DNA from 2 places in the Proteus mirabilis HI4320 genome. Region 2 is predicted to be linked to the other one. Evidence: predicted binding sites of a transcription regulator. Region 2 holds the regulator's gene; the other holds the start of a gene.
The links. Region 2 encodes PhoB, which activates phosphate uptake and scavenging genes when phosphate is short. Its sites were predicted from a motif close to CTGTCATAAAACTGNCNNAT; they were not measured.

Region 1: a site for PhoB is predicted at 2,688-2,707, ahead of phoA (alkaline phosphatase). Genes of this name have one in related genera too.

What each region holds. Positions count from the first base shown of each region.
Region 1 is NC_010554.1:2,736,930-2,744,121, forward strand. Features, by position in the region: gene PMI_RS12350 (Na/Pi cotransporter family protein) at 1-711, opposite strand, end outside; gene phoA (alkaline phosphatase) at 1,140-2,579, opposite strand; gene PMI_RS12360 (RNA-guided endonuclease InsQ/TnpB family protein) at 2,751-3,959, opposite strand; gene tnpA (IS200/IS605 family transposase) at 3,982-4,398, shown strand; gene PMI_RS12370 (alpha/beta hydrolase-fold protein) at 4,537-6,096, opposite strand; gene PMI_RS12375 (YdcF family protein) at 6,266-7,192, opposite strand, start outside.
Region 2 is NC_010554.1:74,625-81,816, reverse strand. Features, by position in the region: gene brnQ (branched-chain amino acid transport system II carrier protein) at 1-370, opposite strand, end outside; gene phoR (phosphate regulon sensor histidine kinase PhoR) at 868-2,160, opposite strand; gene phoB (phosphate regulon transcriptional regulator PhoB) at 2,184-2,873, opposite strand; gene sbcD (exonuclease subunit SbcD) at 3,095-4,327, shown strand; gene PMI_RS00240 (SbcC/MukB-like Walker B domain-containing protein) at 4,324-7,192, shown strand, end outside.

The DNA of each region.
Region 1 (7,192 bases), 1.4 Mb from region 2:
TTGACGTGAACTAATACTTTGACCACGACTACTGATTAATGCCAACAATCCACTACCAATATTAGAACCAATAACAATACATAAACTAATATATAAAGGCATAAAGCCTGTTGCACTTAATGTTGCGGTAAGTAATACCGCCGCTAAGCTTGAATAACTAACCATCGCAAAAATAGCGCCGACCAATAGTGCTAAAATCGTATCCCCGCTCAAAGAGGTAAAAATAGCTTGTACTGCACTGGCATGGGTTATCGGCTCAGCAGAAGTCACAATCAGTTGTAATGCTAAGATAATTAAACCAAGGCCTATTCCCACTCTACCCAGTTGCCCGATACGCTCTTTTTTACGACTTAAAAAAGTCATGACACCCAATAAAATCAGTAACGGTGATAACCACGAAAGATCGAATGTCAGCACCCGCGCCATTAGCGCTGTACCCACATCAGCCCCTAGCATAATCACCAAAGCGGGTGTAATAGAAATAAGGCCTTGAGTGACGAACGAAATCACTAGCAATGCCGTAGCATTACTACTTTGTACTAAGGCAGTAACACCGACACCGGCAAGAAAAGCATTCGATTTTTTATTAATACTTTTACCTAAAATTCGGCGTAAATCAGAGCCGAACACACGCATAATACCGGTGCGAACAATATGTGTTCCCCAGACTAAAAGTGCCACGGATGAGAGTAAATGAAGCAGTGTTAGCATAGAAATTAGTCACCTTATTTTTTATCGTTGTTTATTGGCTCATTTCTCCTTCAATGCCATAAAAAAGAGAGAGATCCTACGCAGATAACCATATCTGAAAAATGATTTTTATAGATAACGCCCTAATCAAAACGACGTTATTAGGCAAAAAGATATTGCGACTTAAGTGCAATAATCAATGGAGAAGTTAAGAATAGTATAAGAATATCATTGTAAATTCTGTTAATTATAGCAAACAAAAAGTAACTTTCAAAATTAGACTGTAAATAACGTCTTGATTTATTATCGTTTTCTTATTTTTTGTAAAGAAATCATAGAAAAAAACGCGACTTGAGGGTATCTCTCTAAGTCGCGTGAAAATACAACAATTTTAGTAAGACAATTCAACTACATTTCAGACAGACTACAATTCAGTCACCTTATCAAGGTTATTTCAATCCCATCGCATCGCGCATAGTAAAGAAAAGATCTGTTTGGTCTGTTAACCCTACGACATTAGCAGCATGTGGACCATAAGCGGCAACGCGTAATTGCGCGCCTGTATGCTCTTGTGAATCCGTTTCTGAGTTACCATAATTCACCACCATGACAGCGCCATCTTTGGTAATCAATGCTTGTGTTAAGCCGCTTGATTTCACATCAGCTTCAATAATTTGACTAGAGTGAGCGTGATCTGCGGTCACTATAATAAGCGTATCACCATTTTGTTTAGCGAAATCTAAACCAATTTGTACCGCTTCATCTAATGCCACCGTTTCACCAATTTGACCACAAGGATTAGCATTATGATCTTGTTTATCAATGGAGGCGCTTTCGACTTGTAAGAAGAAACCATTTTCATTCGTTTTCAGCAAATCAATCGCTTTTTTGGTCATTTGCGCTAATGTTGGTGCATTCGGGTCTAATTTTGAATTCGGTTTACACTCTAAAGGAGGATTCTTTAAATTACCTTGATAAGTGGCTTTTGGCCCTTCCCAAGCGACGGCCATATTACCGTCATGAAATAGACCTAACACAGGTTTATCTTGATTTGCTAGCGTAATCGCCTCTAACGATTTAGCATCTTTCACAATTTGATAGCCACGCTCTATTGCTTGTTGCTCGAGCGTTTTCCCTTTATATTCACCGGCCGTTGCTGTTTGAGCAAAACTTTTCGCGCCTCCTCCCAGTGTAATATCTGCACGAGTCACTAACAATTGCTCAGAGATTGAACCTCTACCGCCATTTTCTAGCGCATTCGTTGAGCATTTTGCTAACGTTTCTACAGGCCCATAACACTTACGCCCGGTAACATGTGAAAATAGCGCAGCCGGTGTTGCATCTTGAATTTCAGAGGTAGTGACATTCCCCGTCGCTTTACCATTCGCTTTTGCTAATTCCAAAATCGTTTGGTGATCTTTACCAAACACATCAATCCCTAATGCCCCATTATAGGTTTTAACCCCTGAAGCCCATGCTGTTGCTGATGCGGCCGAATCTGTTACATAATTAGGTTTTTGTGTTTTTCTATCTAAAGAATAATGAGTATATTGGCCGGTCATCGGTAACGCATCAATCCCTTTAAAGAAGCCACCAGCCCCTTCGGCATAGTTACGTGCTACCGTTATCTCAGAATCCCCCATCCCATCACCGATAAATAGGATCACATTTTTAGCTTGATGATTATTAAGTGCTGCTTTTAATGCTTCAGTTTGATCTGAGGTTATACGACGAGCACCACCAAATTCCGTAATATTACCTTTTGCTGCGCGATCTTGCGCCAAAATAGTATCGGCAGTGACGGGGGCTGCAAAAGAAGAGAAACTCACGCTTGTAAAGAGTGTTGCGACGACTACAGATAACGCAGAACGTTGATAACGTAGAGACATAGCTTTTTCCTTGCACGCAAAAAAATAAAGAATTTTGGGGTTTATGTTTTAAGTCACAAAGAGCTTACGAGAGTAAAATGACAAACAGATGAAAGAAAAAAGCGATTTAGATGACAGCTTTATGGCAATTGACATCCTCCACGCCCTAAAGGATGTGGATCCCTACTGCGTTCAGACTGATGTCTGAATCACCTCGGCGGGTTCCTGCTTCGACGGGCGGTCTGACTGCCCCCTCCCTCCACTGGCAAGCACGGCATGTCCTGCCGCTAAAATGTTACGTGCCCCGTTGATATCAGCATTCGCTGTATATCCACATTCAAGGCACTCGAATTGACTTTGTGACGGGCGGTTTTCCTTTGCTGTATGACCACAGCAAGCGCACTTCTGACTGGTGTAGGCTGGTGGTATTGCCAGTACCTGACCTCCTCGCCAGAGCTGCTTGTACTCAAGCTGACGGCGCATTTCATACCAGCCCTGCTCCAGTATTGAGCGGTTTAAACCAGATTTAGCTTTTACGTTCCGTCCAGGCCGTTCTGTCGTACCTTTTGCCGATTTAGACATGTTACTGACCTTTAAGTCCTCAATGACAATCATTGCGTGGTTTTTGCTGATTTCGCTGGTGACTTTGTGAAGGTAGTCTTTCCTTATATTGGCAATATGAGAATGCAGACGTTGAATTTTGCGCTTTTGTTTTTGCCAGTTGGCACTGAATTTGATTTTACGGCTTAATTTCCGTTGAAGCCTTGCCAGCTTTCGCTGGTTTACTTTAAAACTGCTGACGGGCGGGTATACCGTACCGTCTGAAAGCGTGGCAAGTTTTGTAACGCCTGCATCAAGCCCGACTATTGAGGTTGATTCAGGTTGTGGTTCTGTCGCTTCATACTCAGTCTGAATGCTGACGTACCATTTACCGCATGACTGACTGACCGTGACGTTTCTCACTTCTCCGACGACTTCACGACTGTTGCGGTAGCGCATCCATCCCAACTTTGGCAATGATATACGACTATTGGATTGATCGAGCTTCACGCCCTGCGGGTAGCGAAAAGCCTCATTTTTACCGCGTTTCTTGAATCGAGGAAAAGCGGTACGCTGCTGGAAAAAATTCTTGTAAGCCCGTTCCAAATCTTTAAGTGACTGTTGTAACGGTTGTGATGGGGCTTCCTTCAACCATTGTGTCTCTGTGTCAGATTTCCACTCAATGAGCCATGAAGCCATTTTTGTATAGGGAATGTATTTATTCCCTGCTTCGTGCTCCTCATTCTGACGTGCTAATGCCCGATTGAAAACAAAACGACAAGCCCCTGCAAAGCGTCTCATCTCACGCTCTTGCTGACCATTGGGTCTTAACTGGAATTTAAAGGCTTGTAGACGTTTCATATTACCTATTATACTTTGGTCCATGAAAAATGAAACTAATATTCGCCGTGGCAGACATTGTGTATTCCTGATGCACGTCCATTTGGTCTTTGTCACAAAATACCGGCGAAAAATATTTGATCAGGATGCAATTGAAAAATGGCGAGGCTACTTTGCCAGTGTTTGTGCTGATTTTGATGTTGAACTGGTTGAAATGGATGGGGAACGGGATCACGTTCATTTACTGATTAATTACCCGCCAAAACTGGCGATATCTAATCTGGTTAACAGCCTTAAAGGGGTATCGAGTCGATTACTTCGACGTGATCGTCCTGATATTGCCCAACGTGATTACTACAAAGGGGTTCTTTGGTCGCCGAGTTATTTCGCGGGGAGTTGTGGTGGCGCACCAATATCCATTATCCGCCAGTACATTGAGCAACAGGAAACACCGAGTTAGTTAAAAAACCGCGCCTTATATCCCCGACCTGAAGGACGGGGTTTTACGGTGCTTTGGATAAATGACAAATTAGCCTAAAGAAAAAGGATGTGTAGTTCACCACCACTCACATCCCTTTAAGATAAAAAAGATGAATAATTAATCGTTAGTTAACGCTTTAGTGCCGATATAAAGCGCCTCACACCAAGAGATATAATCATGCCCGCTCGCCATCTCGAGCGATTGCACAGGATAGCCCCTTTGCTGTAAAACCTGCTTTAATTGGCGATTATTATTTAATATTCCTCCAGCGCCTTCGCGAGACTCAAATAACCCAGCCTCTAAGAAAAACTGTAATGGTTTTTTATCCGCCTGTTGATATTGGCGAATTAACCACTCTGGGGCTTCGTTTTCTGGCGCCCACCAATAAGAGCCGGACATACTAAGCACTTTCCCAAAGCGATCAGGACGGTTAAATGCCACCCATGCAGAGGCCAATCCCCCATAGCTTGAGCCTGAGACTATAGTTTCCTTAGCGGCTACTTGCAGGCCTTTCTCTTGCTCTAACCAAACCAAAAGTTCATCCGCTAAAAAGCGGTGAAAATCAGGATTAGGTGGTAATTCAACACTACGACGATCACTATCAATACTATCGACAAATAAGATAGCAATAGGAGGTAATTTCCCCTCTTCAATCAACTTATCAAAAAACCGGTCTATGCCATATTGTTGGCGATAAATTTGTCCATCAAATAGCACCAATAGTCGCGGTGTCGTCATTTTCTGTGCGGGTAAATAAAGCGCAATCTCTCGATCATTGTTTAAAATTTCACTATGAAAACGACTGATTGATGTATTGCCATTCATTGCCCTATCTAAGATATCTGGCAACTGGCATTCACGGGGATAATCAAGTGACAGCAATGAAAAGTAATTATAACGATCGTCCGCTTTACTTGGTGAAGGGTGAAGATTAAAAGGATCGGCCTGTGCCGTCGTTAAAATAGCACGGCGCTGCTGTGCAGCTGTTGCATTTTCAATGACTGGCACATCTGGTGCTAATTTATATTGCATTAATGTATCGTTAGGCACGATATAACTACGATACCAAATATCGCTATTGGCTAAACGCGTTAACGGATCATGATCACCTGCAGGCGATCCCAATAGATATACATTAGATTGCGCACCTTGCCATAAAAAAGTCACGCGCTTGTTATGATTATCGTAAGGTTCAACAAGGGGAGTTCCCTCTTGCTGTATCTGTTGCCAGAATAACTGTATATTGCTGGCGGTGAGATCTTGTGCCAGCATTTGCAATCTAGGGCTAGTTAATGCTATACCCGCATCTTTATCTAAAGGCTGATAAGGGTATGTTTTCAGTGTGATATGCCACTGTACCCCAACTTCTCCTTGGGCAATAAACTGATAATTTGCCGTTTCAGGTAATAGGAAGCGTATCTTTTGTTGTTGTCCATCAACGGGCACATCTTTTAATAAGCGACGAACATGAGTGCCATCTTGGTTTGCTAATTGTAGATTTTGTATACCTTTAACATCTAACTCAGCATAACGCTGGCTCTGTAAATGTGTAGAAAAACAGAGTGCCTTATCGTGATTAAACTGGCCTGTTATTTCTTTATTTTCTGTTATTGATAAGCAATTGGCGAAACTAGAAAAAGAGGCCATCAATGCGCAGATCATTAGAGGAGTTCTCACTGTATTTTCTCATTATAATTTAGGTAAGAACTTATAGTAATGATAATTGTTATCAATTCAATAAGGATTTATTGGTGTATGAATTTGATCACTTAGAATAATAAAAAACTCCACAATCTTTTGGTTTTCTTGTGGAGTTTTAGTAGCAAAATAATATTCAAAGGGTCTATCAACGCTCTTCTAATGGATAACTACGAAAGCTCCATAATCCTAATGCTTTTAAGCCATCGCGATAAATACCTTGTAAATCAGATTTTGATGTTTTTTGTAATTCAGCTAATGGCTTATCGGGGGCTACAACCGTTAAATAGGTGATATCACTGGGGCCACTTTGCCAACTCGCAACCGTAAAAATAGCATCAGCACGACGAACATGACTACCAGAGCTAATAATCACCGCTGTTTTAATTCGGTGTTTAGTTAATGCATAACGGCTAAATAACGCATTCTCCACCGTTGAGCGTGCATAATTGTCTTGGAAAATTCGCTCTGCGGGAATACCTTTTTTAACTAACCAATCCGCCATTAATTTACCTTCAGTTTGATGTGCTTTCGGCACACCACCTGTCACAACAATCATTGCATCAGGTAACTGTTTTGCGACTTCAAGGGTTTTATTTAAACGATCAATCAAGATCTGATTCATCGTACCATCTGGATTAAGTGCATAACCCAATGTCACAATGGCATTATTTCCTTTGGTTTTATTTAGCGTTGCCAAATCTGCTGGCGTTAACTTATCACTTAATGGCATTTTGCTTACACGATCAATTTGAGCAAAAAAGCGGCTTAGCTCTTCAGCTTTTGCCGGATTAAGGGATTTTAACTTGTTAAAATAGGCTTCACTTTCTTTATCTTTACCTTCAAAACGCGTCCAAGAAGTCACATAAATTAATGCATCAATATCATCCGGTGCGGCTTCTAAAATTTGTTTATAAATCGTTACCGCACGCTCAATTTGATTGTTATAGACATAAGCACTGGCGGCACTAAATAGTAAATCTAAGCGATAAGGCTCTAACTTATAAGCTTGTTGTAGCTTTTGTGCTACGACTTCCATATTAGAAGGTAGTTTTCCCGTAAATCCAGCGTCAGA
Region 2 (7,192 bases):
TAAGTAAGGCAATATCACTATCACCCACTAAAGGGGCAATGCCAACTTTAAAAGAGACCGTTGCGGTTCGCGGGGTGGCAAATAAAGGGCCGACAGCAAGATAAGCGACTATTGCTAATAAAAGTCCCATAGATTTACCAATGGGGGTGCTTAATGCTTCAATTCCCCCTCCCACTTTCGCTAATGCCACCACTGTTAGCACAGGTAAGCCAACTCCGGTTAGCAAAAAACCAATGGCCGCAGTCCAAACAAACTCCCCTGATTGCAACCCCACCATCGGGGGAAAAATAATATTCCCTGCTCCAACAAATAGAGCAAAAGTCATAAAACCTAATGCCAGAATGTCTCTGGAAGTTAATCGATGTGCCATAAGATTTGTTAATATATCGTTATTAGATGGTTAATTTACATTTACTATATAAAGTAAATACAACAAAAATATCAGCAGTATCTATTTTGCTTCATGATGGGTTATTCAGAATAATATTTAAGAATAACCATTTTACACAGAGCAATTACATATTAAATAGAAAAAAGCGCCGATAACTGCTCACAAGTAAAACTTTTATAATGAAAAAAGGCAATAGCTGATCTAAAAAGCAGAATAATCATCTAAAGTATTTTTTCAGGCCAGTGATAACTGTTATATATCGCCAATTATCCCCGATATGATTTGTATATTTTTTACTCACCAAACAGCAATCTAGCCATCAATTAAAGTTCCCATTAATTAATAATATTAAAATTTAACGCTACGATATTAGATTTTATTGATATTGATTTGATGGGTATATGACAAAAATACCTTTATCACCTCTTTTAAAAATAGGTAATAAAGGTACTAATAAAATAAGGATAAAAACGAAATTATTTTTTTTCTGTTAACAATGTTTGCGGCATGATAAAAGAAAAAGTGCTTCCTACACCGACTTTACTTTCAATATTCAGTATTGAGTGATGATGTTGTAAGGACTTTTTGACAATCGCCAATCCAAGCCCTGTACCACCTGTGTGGCGGGAGCGCGCTTTATCTACACGATAAAAACGTTCGGTTAAGCGCGTTAAATGTTCAGCACTGATACCCGGCCCATTATCTGACACACTAAACAACATACCTTGTGGTACTTTTTTCCAACTCACGCGAATAGTCGTACCCTCAGGGGTATGATTTATGGCGTTATAGACAAGGTTAGATACGGCACTACGCAATTGCTCTTCATTACCACGAACAGCCCATTTATGGTCAATATCAAAGATGATATTTTGTTGTTCTTGGCTTAATGAGTGCGCGTCATGCTCAAGCACGCTTAATAGCGCAGGCATATCGACAACCGTGTTCAAATCAATATGAGGCGCAGATTCAATACGTGAAAGCTGTAACAGTTGTTGTACTAATAAGTCCATACGCTTTGCTTGCTCTTGCATGGTCTTAATCACTTTATGTTCAGCCGGGTTTTCTGCGGTATTCTCTTCCATCATCTCAAGATAGCCTTGAATAACCGTTAAAGGTGTTCTTAATTCATGGCTCACATTAGCAAAAAAATCACGTCGCGAATTTTCTAACTTATTCTTCTCGGTCACATCGCGAGCAACCATTAAACGTTGATCATCCGCATAAGGCATCACCCGAAATTCAACAATAGCACCATTATTTAATGCAATAGTTAAAGGGCGGCTAAAATCGGCGACGGTGAAATAATGTAAAAAATCGGGATAGCGCAATAAATTAAAAATATTTTGTCCATTATCATCAGGCCAACGAAAGCCTAGAAGATGCTGAGCAAGACTATTACACCAAAAGATATTTCCTTCATTAGTGATCATCACAACGGCATCTGGTAGGCTCTCCGCCCCGCTACGAAAACGCTTAATTAAATCACCTAATTCTCGACGGCGTTTACGGTTACGTTGCTGTGTTTGTCGTATACCATAAAAAATAGGCTCCCAGCCCCCTTTCCCTTCTGGGGGTAATACTGATCTATCGAGCCATAACCATTTAGATAATTTCATTAAATTATAGGCGTGCCATATCAAGGCACTCAGTAATGAGACCACGAGCAACCAAGGAAGGTGGCCGATAAATAGTGATAATACAAAGGCAGGTAAACAAAATAGAAATAGCCCCCACACGAGGGCTTTCCATGAGAGTCGTTCTAACACCAGTTAATTACTCCCTTATCAACTCAAAATCGAGCAGAGAAACGATATCCCGTTCCTCGTACCGTTTGTATCATTCGGTCATGGCCATCTTGCTCTATAGCTTTACGCAATCGACGAATATGTACATCGACAGTACGATCTTCGACATAAACATTGGTGCCCCAAACATAGTTTAGCAACTGCTCTCGGCTATATACACGTTCGGGATGGGTCATAAAAAAGTGGAGAAGTTTAAATTCGGTAGGCCCCATATCAATGGGTTTATCTTGACTGGTAACTCGATGTGAAACAGGATCAAGACTTAATCCATTAAATTCAATCACATCTTCTGCCGACATCGGTGACAATCGTCGTAAAATAGCCTTTACCCGAGCCACCAGCTCTTTAGGCGAAAAAGGTTTAATCACATAGTCATCTGCGCCTGTTTCGAGACCTTTGACTTTATCTTCTTCTTCCCCTTTTGCTGTTAGCATAATAATAGGAATATCACGGGTATTATTTTCACGCTTCATCTGTTTAATCACTTGGATACCCGAGCCTCCGGGGATCATCCAATCTAATAAAACCAGATCAGGGTAAGGGTCAATCAGAAAACTCAATGCAGTATCATAGTCCTCAGCTTCAATAGGCTGAAAACCATTTTGCTCTAATACAAAACAGATCATCTCTCGAATTGCGGTTTCATCTTCAACAACAAGAATACGCCTTGCCATACTCTATCCTGTGTTATTTATATAGAGGGTCATAATGATTATGAGGCACTTTTATGACAGATTTATGACTGACTATGACAATACTGGAATACAGTGTCATTGTTAAGGTAAATAAGGCTAAAATTGGTGTGATTTCACTCAAAATACGTAGCTCATAGGTGGATTTTCACTAAAAAAGTAAGGTGCGCTATACTGACGGCAGTTAACATTAAGGGATAGCAATGCGGATTATTCACACCTCAGATTGGCATTTAGGACAATATTTTTTTACAAAAACTCGCGCCCAAGAGCACCAACAATTTCTCGATTGGCTATTAGCGCAAATCCGTGAACAACAAGTTGATGCAGTTATTGTTGCAGGGGATATCTTTGATACTGGCTCCCCCCCCAGTTATGCCCGAGAGCTTTATAATCGATTTGTCGTCGCAATAAGAGATACTCAGTGCCAACTGATTATTTTAGGGGGTAATCATGATTCTGTGGCAACGCTAAATGAATCTAAATCACTGTTAGCGTGTTTAAATACCACCGTCATTGCTAATGTTCACACTGAAACCCCACAAGCCCCTATTATTCTTTATCAAAAAAATCACACACCTGGAGCATTACTTTGTGCAATCCCCTATTTACGCCCTAGAGATATGATAAATAGCAAAAGTGGGCAATCGGGAGCAGACAAACAGGGCGCTTTAAAAGAAGCGATCGCAGATTATTATCAACGCCAATATCAAGCCGCGCTCGACTTACGAAAACAACTCAATGTTAACATCCCTATCATTGCCACAGGGCATCTGACAACGATTGGCGCCAGTGTTAGCGATTCGGTACGTGAAATTTATATCGGCACATTAGAAGCCTTTAACGCAACCCTATTTCCTCCATTTGACTATATCGCCCTTGGTCATATTCATCGCCCACAGCGCGTCAATAAATCGGGTCATATTCGCTACAGTGGTTCACCTATTCCATTAAGTTTTGATGAAAGTGCACAACAGAAAAGTGTTTGTCTTATCGATTTTGAGCAAGATAAGTTAGCGGAAATGACACTATTACCCATCCCTGAGTTTCAGCTATTACGCACTCTTTCAGGCTCGTTACAAGAAATTGCCACACAACTCGAAAAGTTAGCAACACAATATAATGAAATGGATACCACGATTTGGCTAGATATTGAAGTTTCAACTCAAGATTATCTCAGTGATATTCAAACCCGTATTCAAGAGCTAACTCAATCGCCACTCTTTGAAGTGATCGTATTAAGAAGAGCGAGAAAACAACGTCAAGCACTGATGCAAAATGAGAAAGAAACCCTAACTGAACTGACTGTATATGATGTATTTGAAAGGCGCTTAGCTCAACACCAGTTTGAAACCGAGGAAGACAAAATACGGTTAACCACACTCTTTAAGCAAGCGGTTGAAATGGCAGAGCAAGAGGATAACAACGCACGATGAAAATCTTAAGTCTGCGCTTTAAAAACATTAACTCACTCAAAGGCGAATGGAAAATTAACTTTGATCAAGAGCCTTTTGTTAGCAATGGACTATTTGCCATTACAGGCCCGACAGGTGCGGGTAAAACCACGCTCTTAGATGCAATTAGTTTAGCGTTATATCACAGAACGCCACGCTTAGATAAAGTAACCCAATCTCAAAATGAATTAATGACTCGTCACACTGCAGAATGTTTAGCTGAAGTGGAATTTGAAGTTAAAGGGGTTGCCTATCGGGCATTTTGGGAACAACGTCGTGCGAATTATAAAGAAGAGGGAAACTTACAAGCCCCACAGGCTGAGTTAGCAAAAATTAATCGTTTAGGCGGTGAAGATAAAGTTTTAGCCAATAAAATTAGCCAAGTAAAAGAAAAAATAATCTCGATCACCGGATTAGATTTCGATCGCTTCACTAAATCCATGTTGTTATCACAAGGGCAATTTGCTGCATTTCTCAACGCTGATGACAAATCTCGTGCAGAGCTACTTGAAGAGCTTACTGGTACAGATATCTATCGCCATATTTCACAAACAATTTTTAAACATTGGCGCGAAGAAGAGCAGGCTTTAAACACGCTAAAACAACAAGCTCAAATGATGGCATTATTGGATGCAACAACACGCCAAGAGCTATTAACACAACAAGCCAATATTCAAACACAAATAACAAGGTTACAAAAAGAGCAACAGGAATACCAAGTTGCTAAGCAATGGCAAGAAAAAGCGCTAGAAATTCAGCAACAACAACAATCAGCCCAAGCGGGACTCTATGAGGCTCAACAGGCATTAATTATTGCTCAACCCGATATTCAACGCTTAGAAAAAAATGAGCCAGCAGAAAAAATTCGCCCTCTTTATGATGAAAAAAATCGTCGTCTTACAGAGCAAAACTATTTAGCAACACAGTTAACAAGCTTAAAAACAGAAAAACAGGCTATTGAACAACAAAGCCTACCTATCAATAAAAAATTGGCAGCCTTTCATGAACAATTAAAAACGCATCATGAGAAAAAACAGCACACTTTACAGTTAATTCGTGAGAAGGTACTGCCTTTAGATAATCAATTGGTGCTGTTACAACAAGAAATTAGTACTAATAACCAACACAAGCATAAATTAGAAAAAATATGCGCTGAATATCTGCAACATTCTCAGTTAGCCGAGAAAAAATTAATCACCACACAACAACAAGTTAATCAATTAAATAACGACTTAACACAACACGCCTATCATGCACAACTTGCGGAAAATCTACCCTTATGGCAACACTATTTTCAGCAATATAATGAAATATCAAACCAATATCTTGCCAACCAAAAACGAGAAACAGCAGAGCAGGAAAAAGTCATAAGTTTGGAAAAAGCATTACAACAAGCTACCCAAACATTAGCCACCCAACAAGAGCAACTTAATTTACAGCAACAGCAACTACAATCTTATCAAACACAATTGGAAGCGCGTCAAAAAGCAGACAAACCCGATGAAATAAAACCGCGATTACAACAAATTAATCTGCAAAAAAATGCATTGGCAAAAATTATAAATTTACACACTCAATTACAACGTAATGGCAAAGAGCAGCAACATTATCAAACTACATTGAGTGAAAATCAGCAAAAAATAGCGACTCTAACCCAAACGATTGCAGAAAATGATCTGGCACTAAAAGAGAAAGCACAACATCTTAAAGATTTAAATGACAACTATCTTTTGCTACAAAAAGTCGCCGAATATGAGCAAGAGCGTGCACGTTTACTGAAAGATAAACCTTGCCCTCTATGTGGCTCAACACAGCATCCTTATGTAGAAACCTATCATGACATCAAACCAGATGAGACAAAGCTACGTTTAGAAGCATTACAACAGCAGGTGCATTCACTCACCATCACCTTAGCCGAACAGCGAACCCAACTGGTAAACTATGGCTCACAAAATAGCACCTTGAGTGACAATATCGCTCAGTTAACCCAAGAGAATAGCGTACTGACCCAACAGTGGCAGACGTTAGCACAAGCACACCATTTACCGTTAGTTGATGATGCAGATAACTTACTGACATTAGAACAATCATTAAATCAGCAAGAGCTTATTCTCACAGAAAAACTTGACAGTTATCAGCAATTAGAAGCCCAAACACATCAAAAGAATACGCATTTTCTCAATGCAAAAGAGCAATTTAATCAACAACAACAATCGGTTAAGCAACAGCAAAATGATTTAGATTATTTGCAAAAAACAATCAAAACCTATCAGCAACAAAGCGAGCACTTGCACCAACAGCAACAACAATTAGCACAACATATTCAGTCAGCGATTGAAAAACAAGGCTATACACTCCCTGAATTTGAGCAGTTCACGCCATGGTTGGCAGCTCGTCAACAAGAGCACCAGCAATATCAAAGTCAGTTAAAAGAGCTTCAGCTATTACAACAAAGCCTACGTGAACAGCAAGTGACGCAAAATGAAAAAAAACGTTATTTAGCAGAAAAACAGGCTGAACTTGAGGCGCTATTAGCAAAATTAAGCCAACAACAGCACCAACAAACACAATGGCAGGATCAACGACAAGCCTTATTTGGTTCACAATCTGTAGAGCAGGTACGTAGTGAACTTGATAAACATAGCCAATTTTTACAAACCCAGATTGAGCAATATACTCAAGAAAAAAACCAACTCGAAAACCGACTTAATCAATTAATTGGCCAATATCAAGAGAATGAAAAAGCCCTACAACGAGCAATAACACAAGCACAACAAGCCACTGAACACTATCAACACGCGTTAAAAGAGAGTCTTTTTGCCGATGAAAATGACTTTTTAGCCTCTC